3 regions of the Ruminococcus hominis genome follow, and region 3 is predicted to be linked to each of the others. Evidence: a T-box and tRNA genes for the amino acid it is inferred to sense, from the RefSeq annotation. Region 3 holds a T-box; the other regions hold tRNA genes.
What was found. A T-box is a leader RNA that pairs with one kind of tRNA and senses whether it is charged. The one in region 3 lies ahead of H8S40_RS11220 (valine--tRNA ligase), so its partner is inferred to be a tRNA-Val.

Region 1 (7,163 bases), 2.5 Mb from region 3:
CCCGTAAGGCTAAATACTTCTTAGTGACCGATAGCGCATAGTACTGTGAAGGAAAGGTGAAAAGGACCCCGGGAGGGGAGTGAAAGAGAACCTGAAACCATATGTTTACAAGCTGTGGAACATCTTTATATGATGAACCGCGTACTTTTTGTAGAACGGTCCGGCGAGTTACGCTGGCTGGCGAGGTTAAGCACTGAAGGTGTGGAGCCGAAGGGAAACCAAGTCTGAATAGGGCGTGAAGTCAGTCAGAGTAGACCCGAAACCGGGTGATCTATCCATGTCCAGGTTGAAGTTGCCGTAAAAGGCAATGGAGGACCGAACCCACATCCGTTGAAAAGGGTGGGGATGAGGTGTGGATAGGGGAGAAATTCCAATCGAACCCGGAGATAGCTGGTTCTCCTCGAAATAGCTTTAGGGCTAGCCTCATACGAGTCTTGCGGAGGTAGAGCACTGAATTCTTAAGGGGGCGTCAAAGCTTACTAAGAGATATCAAACTCCGAATGCCGCGTAGATGATGTATGGGAGTCAGACTGCACGAGATAAGTTGGGTAGTCAAAAGGGAAAGAGCCCAGACCTACAGCTAAGGTCCCAAAATGTGTGTTAAGTGGAAAAGGATGTGGGATTTCGAAGACAACTAGGATGTTGGCTCAGAAGCAGCCATCCATTAAAAGAGTGCGTAATAGCTCACTAGTCGAGAGGTCCTGCGCCGAAAATGTCCGGGGCTGAAACACACTACCGAAGCTTAGGAATTAACGAATGTTAATTGGTAGAGGAGCATTCTTAAAGAGACGAAGCTGTACCGAAAGGAGCAGTGGATTTTTAAGAAGAGAGAATGCCGGAATGAGTAGCGAGAGGAAGGTGAGAATCCTTCCGGCCGAATATCTAAGGTTTCCAGCGTAAAGCTGATCTGCGCTGGGTAAGTCGGGGCCTAAGGCGAGGTCGAAAGACGTAGTCGATGGATAACAGGTTGAAATTCCTGTACTATGATATAACAGAACTGTGGGGACGCAGGGAGAGAGCGCGAGCCGGGAACGGAAAGCCCGGCGCAAGCGAGGTACCGGTCTGTCAGGAAAATCCGGCAGGCAACGGGAAGACGTGATGCGGACCGAAAAAGAGTAGGGAAGAGCGTGAGCTAACTGCCAAGAAAAGCCGCTATTGTTTATATCATACCCGTACCGTAAACCGACACAGGTGGATGAGGAGAGAATCCTAAGGCCGACGGGAGAAGCATTGTTAAGGAACTCGGCAAAATGACTCCGTAACTTCGGGAGAAGGAGTGCCATGCGAATGGCCGCAGAGAATTGGCCCAAGCAACTGTTTAGCAAAAACACAGGTCTATGCAAAACCGAAAGGTGAGGTATATGGGCTGACGCCTGCCCGGTGCTGGAAGGTTAAGGGGAGAGGTTAGCGCAAGCGAAGCTTTGAACTTAAGCCCCAGTAAACGGCGGCCGTAACTATAACGGTCCTAAGGTAGCGAAATTCCTTGTCGGGTAAGTTCCGACCCGCACGAAAGGCGTAATGATTTGGGCACTGTCTCAACAATGCACCCGGTGAAATTGAAATACCAGTGAAGATGCTGGTTACCTGCGCCAGGACGGAAAGACCCCATGGAGCTTTACTCCAGCTTGATACTGGGATTCGATATTGCATGTACAGGATAGGTGGGAGACTAGGATACGGTAACGCCAGTTGCCGTGGAGTCGATGTTGGGATACCACCCTTGCAGTATTGGGTTTCTAACCAGCAGCCGTGATCCGGCTGGGGGACAATGTCAGGTGGGGAGTTTGACTGGGGCGGTCGCCTCCGAAAGGGTATCGGAGGCGCTCAAAGGTTCCCTCAGAATGGTTGGAAACCATTCGAAGAGTGCAAAGGCAGAAGGGAGCTTGACTGCGACACCGACGGGTGGAGCAGGTACGAAAGTAGGACTTAGTGATCCGGTGGTATAAAGTGGGATTGCCATCGCTCAACGGATAAAAGCTACCCTGGGGATAACAGGCTTATCACTCCCAAGAGTTCACATCGACGGAGTGGTTTGGCACCTCGATGTCGGCTCATCGCATCCTGGGGCTGAAGTAGGTCCCAAGGGTTGGGCTGTTCGCCCATTAAAGCGGTACGCGAGCTGGGTTCAGAACGTCGTGAGACAGTTCGGTCCCTATCCGGCGTGGGCGTAGGATATTTGAGAGGAGCTGTCCTTAGTACGAGAGGACCGGGATGGACTGGCCGCTGGTGTACCTGTTGCATCGCCAGATGCATGGCAGGGTAGCCAAGCCGGGAAGGGATAAACGCTGAAGGCATCTAAGCGTGAAGCCCCCCTCAAGATAAGATATCCCATAACGTCAAGTTAGTAAGACCCCTTGAAGACGACGAGGTAGATAGGGCAGAGGTGGAAGTGTGGTAACACATGGAGCTGACTGTTACTAATAGGTCGAGGGCATAACCAGAACAGGTGATAGGAACAAGATGGATGAAAAACTTTGTATGCAGTTTTGAAGGTACAACCTTCAATTTAATACGGCCTAGTGGCTCAGTTGGTTAGAGCGCCGCCCTGTCACGGCGGAGGTCGAGAGTTCGAGTCTCTTCTGGGTCGTTATGTGGGATCTTAGCTCAGCTGGGAGAGCATCTGCCTTACAAGCAGAGGGTCACAGGTTCGAGCCCTGTAGGTCCCACTTAAAAAAATAATATGGATGGATTCCCGAGTGGCCAAAGGGGACAGACTGTAAATCTGCTGCAAATTGCTTCGGTGGTTCGAATCCACCTCCATCCATTCCGATTTTTAATCGGACTTGCAAATGCAAGCCGATGTGGCTCAATTGGCAGAGCAGCTGATTTGTAATCAGCAGGTTATCGGTTCGAGTCCGATCATCGGCTTTCTCTTTTTGAGAGTTAACTTCATATCGCGGGGTGGAGCAGTCTGGAAGCTCGTCGGGCTCATAACCCGAAGGTCGTAGGTTCAAATCCTGCCCCCGCAATTCAAGACTTTTAAGTCTTATGCCCAGATAGCTCAGTCGGTAGAGCAGAGGACTGAAAATCCTCGTGTCGCTGGTTCGATTCCGGCTCTGGGCATTTTCACTGCAATAATAGCTGTGAATATGGGCGTGTAGCTCAGGTGGTAGAGCACTTGACTTTTAATCAAGTTGTCCGGGGTTCGAATCCCCGCACGCTCATTGTAAATGATCAACGTTGAATAGACGTTGATTTTTTTTTATTTAAGTTTAAGGAGCGCTAAAAACAATGTCAGAAACCTTATATAAAAGATTAAAAAAATACAGTGACTCTGATTATTATGGATTTCATATGCCGGGACATAAAAGAAATAAAGAGCTTATAAAAGCGGATATTCCATATGCATATGATATTACAGAAATTACAGGATTTGATGACCTTCATCATTCAAAAGAAATTTTAAAAGAAGAACAGGAACGAGCGGCAAAGATTTTTCATGCTGAAGAAACAGCTTTTTTAGTAAATGGAAGTACAGTCGGTATTTTAAGTGCTATTTTAGGATCGACAGAAAAAGGAGATCGGATTCTTGTTGCAAGAAATTGCCACAAATCGGTATATCATGCTATTTACATGAATGAATTGCATGTTGATTATATTTATCCTAATTATGATCCGGAAGTAGAATTGAATGGAGAAATAGATCCGGAAAAGATTCGGAAGAAGTTAGAGGAAAATTACAAATCTGATTGTGAAAATAAAATAAAAGCAGTTATGATAGTTTCGCCTACATATGATGGTGTTTTGTCAGATATAGAAACAATAGCGAAGATTGTTCATGAATATGGAATCCCATTGATCGTTGATGAAGCTCATGGAGCACATTTTGGATTTCATCCATATTTTCCAAGAAATGCGAATGAAAAAGGTGCCGATATTGTAATCCAGAGTATACATAAAACACTCCCTTCTTTGACACAGACAGCATTGATACATATGAATGGACAAATCGTAGATAGAGAATCGGTGAGAATGTATTTACATATGCTTCAGTCGAGCAGTCCATCTTATATATTAATGGCCTCTATAGATGAATGTATAGATATGCTGGAAAATTATAGAGATGCTTATTTTCAAAGCTATGTAGAAAATTTAGATAATGTGAGAAAAAATTTACGACATTTGAAACATTTGAAATTGGTAGAGACCGGCAAGGTAGAATATGATAAATCCAAATTAGTTATTTCTGTGAAAGATACCAAAATGACAGGAAAAGAATTGCATCGGATATTATTAAAGAATTATCATTTGGAAATGGAACTGTCAGCAGGAAGTTATGTACTGGCTATGACTTCTATAGGGGATAAGAAGGATGGAATGGATAGACTGGTGAAAGCCTTATATGAAATAGATGAAGAGTTAGATAAAAAAGAGTTATTCAATAAAAAAGGTGAAAAAGAACCGAATAATGTGGATAACATTTCAAAAAAAACAGACAGTTGTGAAAAAAACATTAAACTCCACAGTTATCAATTACCAGAATTAGAGCAGGTTTATCCGAGTGCTGAAGCAATAAAAAAAGCAAAGAATAAGGAAAATGTGGTATCGTTAGAATATAAAAATTGTGTGGGATATATTTCAACAGAGTATGCTTATCTATATCCGCCGGGGATTCCGATTATAGTTCCGGGAGAGCAAATTTCAAACAAAGCAATTAAAATTCTCATACAGTATGAATGTGCAGGTTTTGATATTGAGGGTGCAAAAGAAGAAGGTAAATTAGAAGTGTTAAAGTAAGTACCCAAAATGTAGTTATCTCAGTCGGAGATTGGACTCCCACTGAGATAAACGCTCCGCGAGGATGCGCAGTGATTCTGTAAAGAATGTGTCAGCTTACGCTGACCAGAATCACACGCCAAGTCTTGCGGTTGCTCGACTTGAATTTAGTAAAATAGAACAACTATAATGTATGTAACAGTGAGAGAGGAAAAAGCATGGGAAAGATTTTTTATTTAATGGGAAAAAGCTCATCTGGGAAAGATTCTCTTTTTAAGAAAATAAAAGAAAGAATACCGGAATTGAAAAATATAATTTTATATACAACAAGACCAATCCGCGAAGGAGAACAAGATGGGGTGGAATATCATTTTGTAGATGAAAATAAACTTCAGGAATTGGAAAAAAGAGGTTGTGTTATTGAGCAGCGTGCTTATCAGACAAAACATGGAATTTGGAAATATTTTACGGCAGACGATGGACAAGTTGATTTGTCGCAATATAGTTATCTGGTGATTGGCACGTTGGTGTCTTATAAGGAAATGTGTAAATATTTCGGAAAAGAAAATATGATTCCGTTATATGTAGAGGTAGAGGATGGATTGCGATTAAGCAGGGCTCTGGAAAGAGAGCGACAGCAGGCAGCACCTAAATATGCAGAAATGTGCAGAAGATTTTTAGCAGATTCAGAGGACTTTTCGGAGAAAAATTTACAGGATGCGGGAATTACAAAGCGTTTTCAAAATTTTGATTTTCAAAAATGTGTAAGTGAGATTTGTAATTATATTGGTATACAGGAAAACGGATTTACGTAAAATTAGATAGTATATAGTGAATATAAAAGAATGCTTTTTCGTATTTGCGGGTATGACTCCCTTAAAAACTATGTTATAATACGAATGTCGAAGTGGCTGAATGGCTGTGGGAATAAATTTAAAGAATGTGGGTGATAGAATGAGCGGATTTAAAGACGTTGTAGGACACAAAAATATAATACAGTACATTGGGAATGCTGTGACATCGGATACTGTCTCCCATGCTTATATACTCAACGGAGAAAGAGGGTCTGGAAAGAAACTACTGGCAAATCTATTTGCAATGAGTCTTCAGTGCCAGAACCGAGAGGCAGACGGAGATGCATGTGGAAAATGCCAGTCTTGTAAACAGGCAATGAATGGTAACCAGCCGGATATTATCCGTGTTGTTCATGAAAAACCGACGACGATCAGTGTAGATGATATTCGTGAACAGGTAAATAATGATATTGTGATAAAACCTTATAGTAGTAAATATAAGATTTATATTATTGATGATGCAGATATGATGAGTGTACAGGCTCAGAATGCGTTATTAAAGACGATTGAAGAGCCGCCGGAGTATGCAGTGATCATGCTTTTAACACAGAATGCAGAAGTATTATTGCCAACAATACGTTCTCGATGTGTTATGTTGAAATTGCGTAATATTAGAGATCAATTGGTGAAAAAATATCTTATGGAGCAGTTGGAGATTCCAGATTATAAAGCAGATATCTGCGTAGCATTTGCACAGGGGAATATGGGAAAAGCAATTTCACTTGCAACTTCTGAATATTTTAATGAGATTAAAGAAGAGGCAATCAGACTGCTTAGAAATATTGATGAGATGCAGGTAGAAGAGTTGATGGCTGCGGTGAAAAACTGTATGTCATATAAGCTGGAGATTCAGGATTATCTGGATATTATTGCAATCTGGTATCGTGATGTTTTATTATTTAAAGCAACAAAAGATCCGGACAGGGTTGTATTTTCAGATCAGCTGAAGTATATCAAGCAGCGTGCCAGTAAAAGTTCCTATGAAGGTATTGAAGTAATACTGGAGGGTATCGAGAAAGCAAAGGCAAGACTAAATGCAAATGTAAACTTTGAGCTGACAATGGAATTGCTTCTGCTGACAATAAAGGAGAACTAGAAGAATGATAAAAGTAATAGGTGTGCGTTTTCGAACTGCAGGAAAGATATATTTTTTTTCGCCGGGAGAACTGGAAATAAAGCAGGGAGAATATGTCATTGTTGAGACTGCGAGAGGCATAGAATACGGGCGTGTTGTAAGCGGTCCGAAGGAAGTGAGCGATGATGAAGTCGTACAGCCGTTAAAATCTGTTATTCGTATTGCAAATGAACAGGATAAAAAAACGGTTGAGAAGAATAAAGAAAAAGAAAAAGAAGCGTTTAAAATTTGTCTGGAAAAGATTCGCAAGCACAATTTGCAGATGAAACTGATTGATGTAGAATATACATTTGATAATAATAAAGTATTATTTTATTTTACAGCAGATGGAAGAATTGATTTTAGAGAGCTTGTCAAGGATTTGGCGGCAGTTTTCCGTACAAGAATTGAATTGCGTCAGATTGGTGTGAGAGATGAGACAAAGATCCGTGGAGGGATTGGAATCTGTGGCAGACCAT
Region 2 (7,163 bases), 150 kb from region 3:
CCCGGGACTGCATTGGAAACTGTTTTTCTAGAGTGTCGGAGAGGTAAGCGGAATTCCTAGTGTAGCGGTGAAATGCGTAGATATTAGGAGGAACACCAGTGGCGAAGGCGGCTTACTGGACGATGACTGACGTTGAGGCTCGAAAGCGTGGGGAGCAAACAGGATTAGATACCCTGGTAGTCCACGCCGTAAACGATGACTACTAGGTGTCGGGTGGCAAAGCCATTCGGTGCCGCAGCAAACGCAATAAGTAGTCCACCTGGGGAGTACGTTCGCAAGAATGAAACTCAAAGGAATTGACGGGGACCCGCACAAGCGGTGGAGCATGTGGTTTAATTCGAAGCAACGCGAAGAACCTTACCTGCTCTTGACATCCCGGTGACCGCTCCGTAATGGGAGCTTTTCTTCGGAACACCGGAGACAGGTGGTGCATGGTTGTCGTCAGCTCGTGTCGTGAGATGTTGGGTTAAGTCCCGCAACGAGCGCAACCCCTATCTTCAGTAGCCAGCGGTTTGGCCGGGCACTCTGGAGAGACTGCCAGGGATAACCTGGAGGAAGGTGGGGATGACGTCAAATCATCATGCCCCTTATGAGCAGGGCTACACACGTGCTACAATGGCGTAAACAAAGGGAGGCAAACTCGCGAGGGTAAGCAAATCCCAAAAATAACGTCTCAGTTCGGATTGTAGTCTGCAACTCGACTACATGAAGCTGGAATCGCTAGTAATCGCGAATCAGAATGTCGCGGTGAATACGTTCCCGGGTCTTGTACACACCGCCCGTCACACCATGGGAGTCAGTAACGCCCGAAGTCAGTGACCCAACCGTAAGGAGGGAGCTGCCGAAGGTGGGACCGATAACTGGGGTGAAGTCGTAACAAGGTAGCCGTATCGGAAGGTGCGGCTGGATCACCTCCTTTCTAAGGAAGAAAAAAGTAAAGCATCGTTGTCTATTGTTTAGTTATCAAGAAACAACTTGATAATGAAGCCTTTTGGTGGCGATGCGTTTAGGGGTAACACCCGTTCCCATCCCGAACACGATGGTTAAGACCTAAACGGCCGATGGTACTGCACTGGAGACGGTGTGGGAGAGTAGGTGGCCGCCAAATCCTATGGGCTTATAGCTCAGCTGGTTAGAGCGCACGCCTGATAAGCGTGAGGTCGGTGGTTCGAGTCCACTTAAGCCCATACAATTTAAGGAAGCCTTCCGGATAGAGGAGGAAAGGCCCACTTAAGCCCATACAATTTAAAATAAGAATTACATATGGGGGATTAGCTCAGTTGGGAGAGCGCCTGCCTTGCAAGCAGGAGGTCACGAGTTCGAATCTCGTATTCTCCACTTGATTCCAGAAGGAATCAAAAGTGTACCTTGAAAATTGCATACAAAGAAATATAGATGATAAGATTAAAAAATATCTAATCAAGACATCCGAGGTAATGTTAACAAACATTAACTAAAGTCTGAAGAAAACAGACTTAAAAGAAATTGACCTATTACCAACGCATACACGCTAGTATGTGTCGATGAGAAACCAACCCGTGTTTCTTGTCTGTTGGTTATGCTGATAAGAGCGTATGGTGGATGCCTTGGCACTAAGAGCCGATGAAAGACGTGATAAGCTGCGAAAAGCTTCGGGGAGGAGCAAATATCCATTGATCCGGAGATTTCTGAATGGGGAAACCTACTTGAGCAAACCTCAAGTATCCTAACGCCAATCCATAACGTTAGGAAGGGAACCCGGTGAACTGAAACATCTAAGTAGCCGGAGGAAGAGAAAACAACATGTGATTCTGTGAGTAGCGGCGAGCGAAAGCGGAAGAGCCCAAACCGGAGTGCGTGCACTCCGGGGTTCGGACCGCATAATTGATTCAATGAGTCTAGCAGAATGGTTTTGGGAAAGCCAGCCAGAGAGGGTGAAAGCCCCGTAAGCGAAAGACGAGTTGACATGGCGGTATCCAGAGTACCACGAGACACGAGAAACCTTGTGGGAATGAGCGGGGACCACCCCGTAAGGCTAAATACTTCTTAGTGACCGATAGCGCATAGTACTGTGAAGGAAAGGTGAAAAGGACCCCGGGAGGGGAGTGAAAGAGAACCTGAAACCATATGTTTACAAGCTGTGGAACATCTTTATATGATGAACCGCGTACTTTTTGTAGAACGGTCCGGCGAGTTACGCTGGCTGGCGAGGTTAAGCACTGAAGGTGTGGAGCCGAAGGGAAACCAAGTCTGAATAGGGCGTGAAGTCAGTCAGAGTAGACCCGAAACCGGGTGATCTATCCATGTCCAGGTTGAAGTTGCCGTAAAAGGCAATGGAGGACCGAACCCACATCCGTTGAAAAGGGTGGGGATGAGGTGTGGATAGGGGAGAAATTCCAATCGAACCCGGAGATAGCTGGTTCTCCTCGAAATAGCTTTAGGGCTAGCCTCATACGAGTCTTGCGGAGGTAGAGCACTGAATTCTTAAGGGGGCGTCAAAGCTTACTAAGAGATATCAAACTCCGAATGCCGCGTAGATGATGTATGGGAGTCAGACTGCACGAGATAAGTTGGGTAGTCAAAAGGGAAAGAGCCCAGACCTACAGCTAAGGTCCCAAAATGTGTGTTAAGTGGAAAAGGATGTGGGATTTCGAAGACAACTAGGATGTTGGCTCAGAAGCAGCCATCCATTAAAAGAGTGCGTAATAGCTCACTAGTCGAGAGGTCCTGCGCCGAAAATGTCCGGGGCTGAAACACACTACCGAAGCTTAGGAATTAACGAATGTTAATTGGTAGAGGAGCATTCTTAAAGAGACGAAGCTGTACCGAAAGGAGCAGTGGATTTTTAAGAAGAGAGAATGCCGGAATGAGTAGCGAGAGGAAGGTGAGAATCCTTCCGGCCGAATATCTAAGGTTTCCAGCGTAAAGCTGATCTGCGCTGGGTAAGTCGGGGCCTAAGGCGAGGTCGAAAGACGTAGTCGATGGATAACAGGTTGAAATTCCTGTACTATGATATAACAGAACTGTGGGGACGCAGGGAGAGAGCGCGAGCCGGGAACGGAAAGCCCGGCGCAAGCGAGGTACCGGTCTGTCAGGAAAATCCGGCAGGCAACGGGAAGACGTGATGCGGACCGAAAAAGAGTAGGGAAGAGCGTGAGCTAACTGCCAAGAAAAGCCGCTATTGTTTATATCATACCCGTACCGTAAACCGACACAGGTGGATGAGGAGAGAATCCTAAGGCCGACGGGAGAAGCATTGTTAAGGAACTCGGCAAAATGACTCCGTAACTTCGGGAGAAGGAGTGCCATGCGAATGGCCGCAGAGAATTGGCCCAAGCAACTGTTTAGCAAAAACACAGGTCTATGCAAAACCGAAAGGTGAGGTATATGGGCTGACGCCTGCCCGGTGCTGGAAGGTTAAGGGGAGAGGTTAGCGCAAGCGAAGCTTTGAACTTAAGCCCCAGTAAACGGCGGCCGTAACTATAACGGTCCTAAGGTAGCGAAATTCCTTGTCGGGTAAGTTCCGACCCGCACGAAAGGCGTAATGATTTGGGCACTGTCTCAACAATGCACCCGGTGAAATTGAAATACCAGTGAAGATGCTGGTTACCTGCGCCAGGACGGAAAGACCCCATGGAGCTTTACTCCAGCTTGATACTGGGATTCGATATTGCATGTACAGGATAGGTGGGAGACTAGGAGACGGTAACGCCAGTTGCCGTGGAGTCGATGTTGGGATACCACCCTTGCAGTATTGGGTTTCTAACCAGCAGCCGTGATCCGGCTGGGGGACAATGTCAGGTGGGGAGTTTGACTGGGGCGGTCGCCTCCGAAAGGGTATCGGAGGCGCTCAAAGGTTCCCTCAGAATGGTTGGAAACCATTCGAAGAGTGCAAAGGCAGAAGGGAGCTTGACTGCGACACCGACGGGTGGAGCAGGTACGAAAGTAGGACTTAGTGATCCGGTGGTATAAAGTGGGATTGCCATCGCTCAACGGATAAAAGCTACCCTGGGGATAACAGGCTTATCACTCCCAAGAGTTCACATCGACGGAGTGGTTTGGCACCTCGATGTCGGCTCATCGCATCCTGGGGCTGAAGTAGGTCCCAAGGGTTGGGCTGTTCGCCCATTAAAGCGGTACGCGAGCTGGGTTCAGAACGTCGTGAGACAGTTCGGTCCCTATCCGGCGTGGGCGTAGGATATTTGAGAGGAGCTGTCCTTAGTACGAGAGGACCGGGATGGACTGGCCGCTGGTGTACCTGTTGCATCGCCAGATGCATGGCAGGGTAGCCAAGCCGGGAAGGGATAAACGCTGAAGGCATCTAAGCGTGAAGCCCCCCTCAAGATAAGATATCCCATAACGTCAAGTTAGTAAGACCCCTTGAAGACGACGAGGTAGATAGGGCAGAGGTGGAAGTGTGGTAACACATGGAGCTGACTGTTACTAATAGGTCGAGGGCATAACCAGAACAGGTGATAGGAGAACAAGATGGATGAAAAAAACTTTGTATGCAGTTTTGAAGGTATACTTCAATAAAGGTAATCCTCGATAGCTCAGCGGTAGAGCATTCGGCTGTTAACCGAAGGGTCGTTGGTTCGAACCCAACTCGGGGAGCTTAAAAAGAATCCATAGCTGTATTTTAACTATGGCTTTTTTTATGAAAGATGATTATCATAAGAAAAGTGAATTTTTTTAAAGAAATCACTTGCAAAAACAAAAAGATTATGGTAATATTTATTTCGGTCGCTGATAGAAGTGAAAAAAAGAATTTGGCTCCATGGTCAAGCGGTTAAGACATCGCCCTTTCACGGCGGTAACACGGGTTCGATTCCCGTTGGAGTCATTTGCACAAAGTGCAATTGAATAAAAGGTATATTTGTTCAAAGTATAGGCAATATGCCGATGTGGCTCAATTGGCAGAGCAGCTGATTTGTAATCAGCAGGTTATCGGTTCGAGTCCGATCATCGGCTTTGTTCCTGAAAGGGACATATAATGGACCTTTAGCTCAGCTGGTTAGAGCAATCGGCTCATAACCGATCGGTCCTGGGTTCGAGTCCCCGAAGGTCCATTTAATTTAATAAGGCCCAGTGGCTCAGTTGGTTAGAGCGCCGCCCTGTCACGGCGGAGGTCGAGAGTTCGAGTCTCTTCTGGGTCGTTATGTGGGATCTTAGCTCAGCTGGGAGAGCATCTGCCTTACAAGCAGAGGGTCACAGGTTCGAGCCCTGTAGGTCCCATGTATATAGTGCGCGCGTGTGGCGGAATAGGCAGACGCAAGGGACTTAAAATCCCTCGGGAGCGATCCCGTGCCGGTTCAAGTCCGGCCACGCGCATTATATTAGAAGACTTAAGCTAATGCTTAAGTCTTTTTATATTTTATAAGACATTAGATTAAATATTACAGGAGGATAATGTCATGAGAAGAATGGAATTTACTATGGATAGACCAGGATTGGTTGAGATTGGACAAGAAGTAAATGTAATTGAAGGAAAATTACCTAGTTCATATTATTATACAATCGAACATGCAATTGCAATGAGCGGTAATTATCGAAGTTATGAAAGATTAAAAACACGTCATGGCAAAGTGGTAGATATCCAAATGGGATTGGAAGCAAACAGTGTTATTTTAGAATTTGATGAGTAAAAAGTTATAGTGAAGAATAAAAAGATTTCATAATATTTTAGACGAAAAATAGATGAAAAAATTGAAGAAATTGAGTTGACAAAGTTTATTTGAATGCTATAATGAGGGTCAGAAGATAACACGATGACGAGACGAGTAGAATGTGGAACGTTTCAGAGAGAGATGAATATGCTGGAATCATCTTAACGGGAATCATTTGAAGACTACCTCCGAGTGGCCCTAATCCGGTCCGGTGATTCCGTTATAATCATGAATGAAGTGGTTTTAGATAACAATGTAATTGTTATCATCTTGAAAACAAAAAGGGTGGAACCGCGGATATAAAAGTAATCAGACTTTATCCGTCCCTTGCATGTAAGTGCAGGGACAGATAAAGTTTTTTCTATTTTTAAGGAAAAAGTTTTTATAATATGTAAAATCCCTGTATTAAATGCTTGAAGTGAATATCAAAACAGGAGGTAGAATGATGATTATTACATTAAAAGATGGATCAAAAAAAGAGTATTCAGAAGCAAAAACAGTAATTGATGTTGCATACGATATTAGCGAAGGTCTTGCACGAGCAGCATGTGCCGGAGAAGTAGATGGTGAAGTTGTAGACCTTAGAACAGTTTTGGATAAAGACTGTGAACTTAATATTCTTACAGCAAGAGATGAGAAAGGTTTAGCTGCACTTCGCCATACAGCATCACATATAATGGCAGAGGCTGTACAGAACCTTTATCCAAATGCAAAAGTTGCAATTGGACCATCAATTGATACAGGATTCTATTATGATTTTGAATGTCAGTCATTTACAAGAGATGATTTGGATGCAATTGAAAAAGAAATGAAGAAAATCATCAAAAAAGGTGCTAAGATTGAAAGATTTACAAAATCAAGAGAAGAAGCAATCGCATTTTTCAAGGAGAAAAATGAACCTTATAAAGTTGAGTTGATTGAAGATCTTCCAGAAGATGCTGAAATTTCTTTCTATTCACAGGGAGATTGGGTAGATCTTTGTGCAGGACCTCATTTGATGAGTACAAAAGGTGTGAAAGCATTTAAATTGTTATCATCTTCAGGAGCTTACTGGAGAGGTGATGAGAAGAAAGCAATGCTGACACGTATTTATGGTACAGCTTACGCTACAAAAGACGAACTCAAAGAGCATTTAACACAATTAGAGGAAGCAAAAAAACGTGATCATAATAAACTCGGACGCGAGATGAAATTATTTACAACAGTAGATGTAATCGGTCAGGGACTTCCGCTTATTATGCCAAATGGTGTGATCATTATGCAGGAGTTACAGCGTTGGATCGAAGATGAAGAAAGCAGACGTGGATATGTTCGTACTAAGACACCATTGATGGCTAAGAACGACCTCTACAAGATTTCAGGACACTGGGATCACTATAAAGATGGAATGTTCGTATTAGGTGATGAAGAGAAAGATAAAGAAGTATTTGCCCTTCGTCCAATGACATGCCCATTCCAGTATTATGTATACAAAGCAGAACAGCACAGCTATCGTGATCTGCCATTGCGTTACGGCGA
Region 3 (7,163 bases):
TACGTATGAATGTCTTGGGATTCATCATAATAAGAAATCCACAAGTAAATATCATACTTGGAAAATTGCAGTGGCAGCGATTGCAGTAACCGCCGGTCTTAGTGTTGTTGGATTTGCAGCTAATAAGTATATGGCCGTATTGAAATCAGAGAAAGGCGATTCCATTCAATATACATTTCAGGTAGACCGTACAAAAGAAGCACATGCAATTTCCGTAGAGCCAACATATATGCCGGAAGGGTATGAACGTGGAGGTGAAAATACTGCGAATTATGGAAAATGGCATAATGATAAAACAGGTGGCGGAATCAGTATTATTCCGATGAATGCATCAGAGCTGGATTATATCGAACGAATGGGACAGACAGAAGAATTTATGAATTATAAAAGAAGCCAGCAGCAGAAGGTTATGAACCTGGGAGAACAGCAGGTCGATGTATATGTCAGAGAGGATTTTTATATTGATAGTGATGATACAGTTAAAAATATTTATCTGTATGATGAAAATGAAGGGTATGCGATCCAAATATGGAGCAGAAGTGATTTGCCATATGAAGAGATATTGAAGGTTGCCGAAGGTTTAAAAGTGACAGTGCTTGACGAGGTGGTTCCATATGCAACAGAGGAAGAAATCAAAGAAGCGAAGGCAGAGCAGAAAAAATTAGAAAAAGAAAAAGTAGGTCTAAAGAAAATTGCGGCGGAAGATATTTATGAGATTGGTGATGAAATAACAGATCCAATGCTAGAAGATGAAGCATTAAAAAACGAGGTAGAGGATATTCGCTTTGTTGTAAATTCGGTAGAGGTGGCAGATAGCATTTCATTAGCTGAATATCCAAAAGAAAATTTCATCGACTACGAAAATGAAATGGCACCATGGATGAATGAAGATGGAACATTAAAATCACATGACAGAGGTGTCTTGAATGAAAATGGTGAAATTGAAGGAATAGAAAAAGTAAATTCGAAGTATGTAATCGTTCGCATGACAGCAAAAAATTGCGGAGATACACAAAGTGAATGGAACAAAGAAGATGGAGTACCTATCGCACCGGATTTGACAACATTAGCTTCTATGGAAGATGGCACAATAGTAAAAGCGGATGATTCTTATGTATCAGTGAACGAGAATTATTCATTACAATGGATGTCATCAGATGGCAGCAGTTTTCCGGTTTACTTTGATAAAATGTACTATACAGATGGAAATCAGCGTTTAAAACAAGCTCTGTGGCACCCACTTGCAGCAGGAGAAGAACTGGATTATACATTGATTTATGTCATAGATGAAGATCAGGTGGATCAGATGTACTTGTGGTTCTTTAGCGGGACAGGAGGAGTTGATTCGCAGGGGAATACAATTGTAAGTCCATATGTGAGGCTTGCTATTTAGTTCACTGGGTGGCAATACGTTCCTTAAAAAAATTGATATAAGAATTCTTGCTTAGATTCCATGAGCGGGAGACACATAAGAGCGTAAATTTTTGCTAAAAGCAAATGAATTTGAATTCAAACTTGCTGCTACGCAGCTTCAAACATGTTCGTTCAAATTCATTAACGCAAAAATTTACGCTCTAAGTGTCTCCAACGCTCACTCCATATTCGCTCGAATTTCTTATATCAATTTTTTTTAGTAATGTATTGGCTCAAGTTGTGAAGTAAATAGAACTCAAAGGATATCGAGCGACGATATCTGCGATAGTGGATTTTCGGAAATTGAAGATGCAAAATTTTGATGGGGAGCATCCGCACGTTATCGAAAATGTGAGATGTAGATGCAAAATTTGCGAAGGCAGTATCCTCAAATCCCAGAAAAGGCAAGATGCAGATGCAATTGTACATGACAGGCAGGCTGAAAAGTATCTGCAAGTTCAATGAAAAGCAAGTTGCAGATACGGTGGGCCCAAAAAGAGCATCTGCAACAGTGAATATCTAGGCAGTGCAGATACATCAGTTGTCAATAGAGCATCTGCAACAGCGAATATCAAGCTAGTGCAGATACATCAGTTGCCACAAAGACATCTGTACAAGCAAATAACCTCATGATATAGATACATCAGGCACCAGAAAAGTAAATCCATCATCGCCCCACCTATTTCAATCACGATACACCACAAAGCAAGAAAAGACTATGCAATCCAGCGAATTGGAGTCGGGTTTGCCCGACGAAGCTCCCGCAGGAGTGCATAGTCTTTTTCTTGCTTGGGGCTGTCGTGAACTAAATAGCAATTTCATGAATCAAATACACTTTAATATCTTGACAAAACCTCCATTGAAAGCTATAGTATAATGTGCGTTAGAAGATAGTATTCTAATCAATATGAATAAGATATAAAGATAATGAAAAAGAGGAGTACATAATTACTATCGTCAGAGAGAATCATCCAAAGGCTGTGAGATGATTTCGAAAAAGGGTTGTGGAAGGTAGCTTTGGAATTGGATATTTGAAATTAAGTAGGATATCTCGTGGTTGTTTACGTTATAGAACAAAGAGGTATACAGAAGAGTTGTCTGTATATGAACTTAAGGTGGTACCGCGATGATTCGCCCTTTATGTACGGAAGTATATGAAGGGCGTATTTTTATATATTAGGAAAGTCCTTTCCTAATATATAAAAAACGCTCCGCTTAGGATGCGCAGTGATTCTGATAGGAATATGTCAGCTTTGCTGACCAGAATCACGCGTCAAGTCTCACGGACGTTCGACTTGAATATTTTGACAATTCCACTTTATGTGAAAAAATTGTGACTCATAGTGACAAATCAAAAAAAATAAAATAATATGAAAACAAAAGGAGGACATCATGAAAATTGTGAGTAAAGAACTGGCAAAAACTTATGATCCAAAAGCAATTGAGCAAAAGACATATGAAAGATGGTGTGAGAACAAATATTTTCATGCGGAAGTAGACCGCAGTAAGAAACCATTTACAACGGTAATGCCACCACCGAATATTACTGGTAAGCTTCATATGGGACATGCGTTAGACAATACATTACAGGATATTCTGATCCGTTATAAGAGAATGCAGGGATACAATGCATTATGGATTCCGGGAACAGACCATGCTGCCATTTCTACAGAAGTAAAAGTAACAAATCAGTTAAAGGCAGAAGGAATTGATAAGAAAGAACTTGGACGTGAAGGATTCTTGGAGCGTACATGGCAGTGGAAAGAAGAGTATGCGGGAACAATTGAAAATCAGTTGAAGAAACTGGGTATTTCCTGCGACTGGGACAGAGAACGTTTTACAATGGATGAGGGATGTTCTAAAGCTGTAGAGGAAGTGTTTATTAATCTGTATGAAAAAGGATATATTTACAAAGGTTCTCGTATCATTAACTGGTGTCCGAAGTGTAAGACATCGTTGTCTGATGCAGAGGTAGAACATGAAGAGCAGAATGGTAATTTCTGGCATATTAAGTATCCAATCGTAGGAACAGACAGATTCCTTGAGATTGCTACAACACGTCCAGAGACAATGCTTGGAGATAGTGCAATCGCCGTACATCCGGATGACGAGAGATATAAAGATATCGTTGGTAAGAATGTATTGCTTCCATTGGTTAACAAAGAAATTCCAATCGTTGCAGATTATTATGTAGATAAAGAATTTGGAACCGGTGCGGTTAAGATCACACCTGCACATGACCCGAATGACTTTGAAGTTGGAAAACGTCATAACCTTCCAGAGATCAATATCATGAATGATGATGCTACAATCAATGATAAAGGTGGCAAATATGCAGGAATGGACCGCTATGAAGCAAGAAAAGCAATCGTAGCAGATCTGGATGCACAGGGATATCTTGTGAAAGTAGTTCCACATTCTCACAATGTAGGAACACATGACCGTTGCGGAACAACAGTAGAGCCATTGATCAAACAGCAGTGGTTTGTAAAGATGGAAGAGCTTGCAAAACCAGCGATTGAAGCTTTGAAGAGCGGAGAATTAAAGTTTGTTCCAGAACGTTTTGATAAGATTTATCTGCACTGGCTTGAGAATATCAAAGACTGGTGTATTTCACGTCAGATATGGTGGGGACACAGAATCCCTGCATATTATTGTGATGAATGCGGTGAATTTGTAGTTGCAAAAGAAGCACCGGAGAAATGCCCACATTGTGGATGTACACATTTCACACAGGATGAAGATACTCTGGATACATGGTTTAGTTCAGCATTGTGGCCATTCTCTACACTTGGCTGGCCGGAGAAAACAGAAGATTTGGATTACTTCTATCCAACAGATGTACTTGTAACAGGATATGACATCATTTTCTTCTGGGTAATCCGTATGGTATTCTCAGGAATTGAGCATACAGGCAAGTGTCCATTTAATACAGTATTGATCCATGGATTGGTTCGTGATTCACAGGGACGTAAGATGAGTAAATCTCTTGGAAATGGTATCGATCCATTGGAGATTATCGATCAGTATGGTGCAGACGCACTTCGTCTGACACTGGTTACAGGTAATGCACCTGGTAATGATATGCGTTTCTATAATGAACGTGTTGAGGCAAGCCGTAATTTTGCAAATAAAGTATGGAATGCATCTCGATTCATTATGATGAATATGGAGAAAAATGTTGTAGAAGAGCCAGAAGATTTCTTGTTAAAACCGGCAGACAGATGGATTCTTTCAAAAGTAAACAGTCTGACAAAAGAAATGACAGAGAACATGGACAAATTTGAACTTGGAATCGCAGTTCAGAAAGTACATGATTTCGTCTGGGATGAGTTCTGTGACTGGTATGTAGAGATTGCAAAATATCGTATTTATCATGCAGAAGAGGATTCACAGTCAGCACAGTGCGTTTTGTGGGTACTTAAGACAGTTCTTGGACAGGCATTGAAATTACTTCATCCATTTATGCCATTTATCACAGAAGAGATTTATGGCGCACTTGTACCGGAAGAAGAATCTTTGATGATGTCAAAATGGCCTGAGTATAAAACGGAATGGGAATTCCCAAGAGCAACAGAGGTAATGGAGCATGTAAAAGCAATTACACGCGGAATCAGAAATATGCGTGCAGAGATGAATGTTCCAAACAATAAACGTACAAAAGTTTATATTGTTAGCAGTAATAAATCCTTAATGGAAGCCTTAGAAGTATTTAAAAATTCTGTAAAACCACTGATGCTTGCAAGTGACATTATTCTTCACTACGAAAAGAAAGATGTTGCAGATGATGCAGTATCTATTGTAGTTCCGGGAGCAACTGTATATCTTCCAATGGAAGAGCTGGTTGATTTTGAGCAGGAATTAGAGCGTCTGAAAAAAGAAGAAGAGAAGCTCACAAAAGAAATCGCAAGAGCGAAAGGTATGCTTTCAAATGAACGTTTTGTAAGCAAAGCACCAGAAGCAAAAGTACAGGAAGAAAAAGAGAAACTGGAAAAATATACACAGATGCTGGCACAGGTTCAGGAACGTCTGGAAGGATTAAAGCGATAGAATATACAGATTTAAAATGTCTGTAAATGATATATCTGAGATGGGGATGGATTGACAGCATATGTTGATTATCCCCGTTTTGGACATTTTGGAACAATGTCTTATAGACTAAAAAACATGTAAGAGATAACGTAACAGATTAGAACAGAGAGGATATCAATGAAGAAGGTGCATATAAAAAAGCCGGATATCAAAGGTACATTTCATAAGATAAAAAATTTGAAAAAGGAAGATATCAAGGCACATTGGAAAGAGAGTAAGGCACGACGACAACGAATTCTTGAGGAAAGAAGAAACAGCAGGTTTGCAAAGAAGATGCAGCCAGTGTACCGATTTATGAATCGATTTTCGCTGGTATTTCATTTCCTTTTAGCATGTATTTTGAATTTCTTTATAGAGGGGATTTCAAGACATTCGTTGATTCAGGCATGGCTCTATATGATAGAGACGCCAAAGGTATTTTTGTTCAATGCTTATCTGATATTTGCAACATTGATGATTGTATATCTGGTGAGGCGACGGGTATTTGCCCGTATTCTGATTAGTGTATTCTGGCTGATACTGGGTATTACAAATGGGTATATGTTAATGAAACGTGTAACACCATTTAATGCACAGGATTTAAAAGTATTGTCAGATGCTATTTCGTTGACAGGAAATTATTTTGGGAAAATGGAATTGATCATGTTGATCGTTGGAATCATTGCAGTAGTAATATGGGTGATTTCAATGTGGAGACGTGGTGGACAGTATACCGGTAAGATGCATAGGGTTGTTGCATTTTGTGGATTGATTGTAAGTTTAATGGGATATGTTGTACTTACGGATGTGGCAATTGATAAACGTGTGATTTCAAATTACTTTGGAAATATTGCATTTGCTTATGAAGATTATGGATTCCCATACTGTTTTACAGCGAGTGTATTTAATACAGGAATATCCGAACCGGCAGGTTACAGCAAAGAGACGATGGAAGCTATCAATAAAGATGGTGCGCTGAATGTAAGTGAGACAAGTCTGTCAGATGAAGACAAACCGAACATTCTATTTGTACAGTTAGAGTCTTATTTTGATCCGACAGAAGTAGAATGGCTGCAGTTTTCAGAAGATCCAATTCCGAATTTGCGCAAATTATACAGTGAATATTCATCAGGATATTTTAAGGTGCCGTCTGTAGGGGCAGGAACTGCAAATACAGAGTTTGAAGTGCTTACAGGAATGAGTATGCGTTTCTTCGGACCTGGAGAGTATCCATATAAAACTTATGCAAAGACAAAAGTAATTGAAAGTGCGGCATCATCACTGGAAAAATTGGGATATGGTGCAGAGGCACTTCATAATAATACAGGTAATTTCTATAGTCGTGCACAAGTTTATAATCATATGGGATTTGACCATTACACAAGCAAGGAATTTATGAATGTGCTTCAGACAACACCGAAAGGATGGGCAACAGACGATATTCTTGTTCCACATATTTTAGAGTCAATGGATACAACGAAGCAGCAGGATTTTGTTATGACAATCAGTGTGCAGGGACATGGAGATTATCCGACAGAAAAAGTTTTGGATGATCCTGAAATTATTGTCAGTGGTGTGGAAGACGAAGGAAAGCGAAATGCATGGGAATATTATGTAAATGAAGTTCATGAGATGGACAAATTTGCAGGTCAGTTGATTGAAGCGTTGGAAAAACGCGG

Region 1: it has a tRNA-Val gene. The T-box ahead of H8S40_RS11220 (valine--tRNA ligase) is inferred to sense a tRNA for this amino acid. The anticodon was not compared.
Region 2: it has a tRNA-Val gene. The T-box ahead of H8S40_RS11220 (valine--tRNA ligase) is inferred to sense a tRNA for this amino acid. The anticodon was not compared.

Annotation. Positions count from the first base shown of each region.
Region 1 is NZ_JACOPE010000001.1:16,443-23,605, forward strand. It holds rRNA gene H8S40_RS00075 (23S ribosomal RNA) at 1-2,441, shown strand, start outside; tRNA gene H8S40_RS00080 (tRNA-Asp) at 2,514-2,587, shown strand; tRNA gene H8S40_RS00085 (tRNA-Val) at 2,594-2,666, shown strand; tRNA gene H8S40_RS00090 (tRNA-Tyr) at 2,683-2,764, shown strand; tRNA gene H8S40_RS00095 (tRNA-Thr) at 2,796-2,868, shown strand; tRNA gene H8S40_RS00100 (tRNA-Met) at 2,896-2,969, shown strand; tRNA gene H8S40_RS00105 (tRNA-Phe) at 2,991-3,063, shown strand; tRNA gene H8S40_RS00110 (tRNA-Lys) at 3,092-3,164, shown strand; gene H8S40_RS00115 (aminotransferase class I/II-fold pyridoxal phosphate-dependent enzyme) at 3,232-4,737, shown strand; gene H8S40_RS00120 (guanylate kinase) at 4,935-5,531, shown strand; gene holB (DNA polymerase III subunit delta') at 5,671-6,666, shown strand; gene H8S40_RS00130 (PSP1 domain-containing protein) at 6,671-7,163, shown strand, end outside.
Region 2 is NZ_JACOPE010000001.1:2,675,497-2,682,659, reverse strand. It holds rRNA gene H8S40_RS11945 (16S ribosomal RNA) at 1-919, shown strand, start outside; rRNA gene rrf (5S ribosomal RNA) at 991-1,108, shown strand; tRNA gene H8S40_RS11935 (tRNA-Ile) at 1,114-1,187, shown strand; tRNA gene H8S40_RS11930 (tRNA-Ala) at 1,266-1,338, shown strand; rRNA gene H8S40_RS11925 (23S ribosomal RNA) at 1,555-4,446, shown strand; tRNA gene H8S40_RS11920 (tRNA-Asn) at 4,522-4,593, shown strand; tRNA gene H8S40_RS11915 (tRNA-Glu) at 4,751-4,822, shown strand; tRNA gene H8S40_RS11910 (tRNA-Thr) at 4,878-4,950, shown strand; tRNA gene H8S40_RS11905 (tRNA-Ile) at 4,975-5,048, shown strand; tRNA gene H8S40_RS11900 (tRNA-Asp) at 5,062-5,135, shown strand; tRNA gene H8S40_RS11895 (tRNA-Val) at 5,142-5,214, shown strand; tRNA gene H8S40_RS11890 (tRNA-Leu) at 5,227-5,310, shown strand; gene H8S40_RS11885 (hypothetical protein) at 5,394-5,624, shown strand; gene thrS (threonine--tRNA ligase) at 6,088-7,163, shown strand, end outside.
Region 3 is NZ_JACOPE010000001.1:2,523,476-2,530,638, reverse strand. It holds gene H8S40_RS11225 (DUF4367 domain-containing protein) at 1-1,393, shown strand, start outside; T-box leader at 2,332-2,555, shown strand; gene H8S40_RS11220 (valine--tRNA ligase) at 2,815-5,463, shown strand; gene H8S40_RS11215 (LTA synthase family protein) at 5,623-7,163, shown strand, end outside.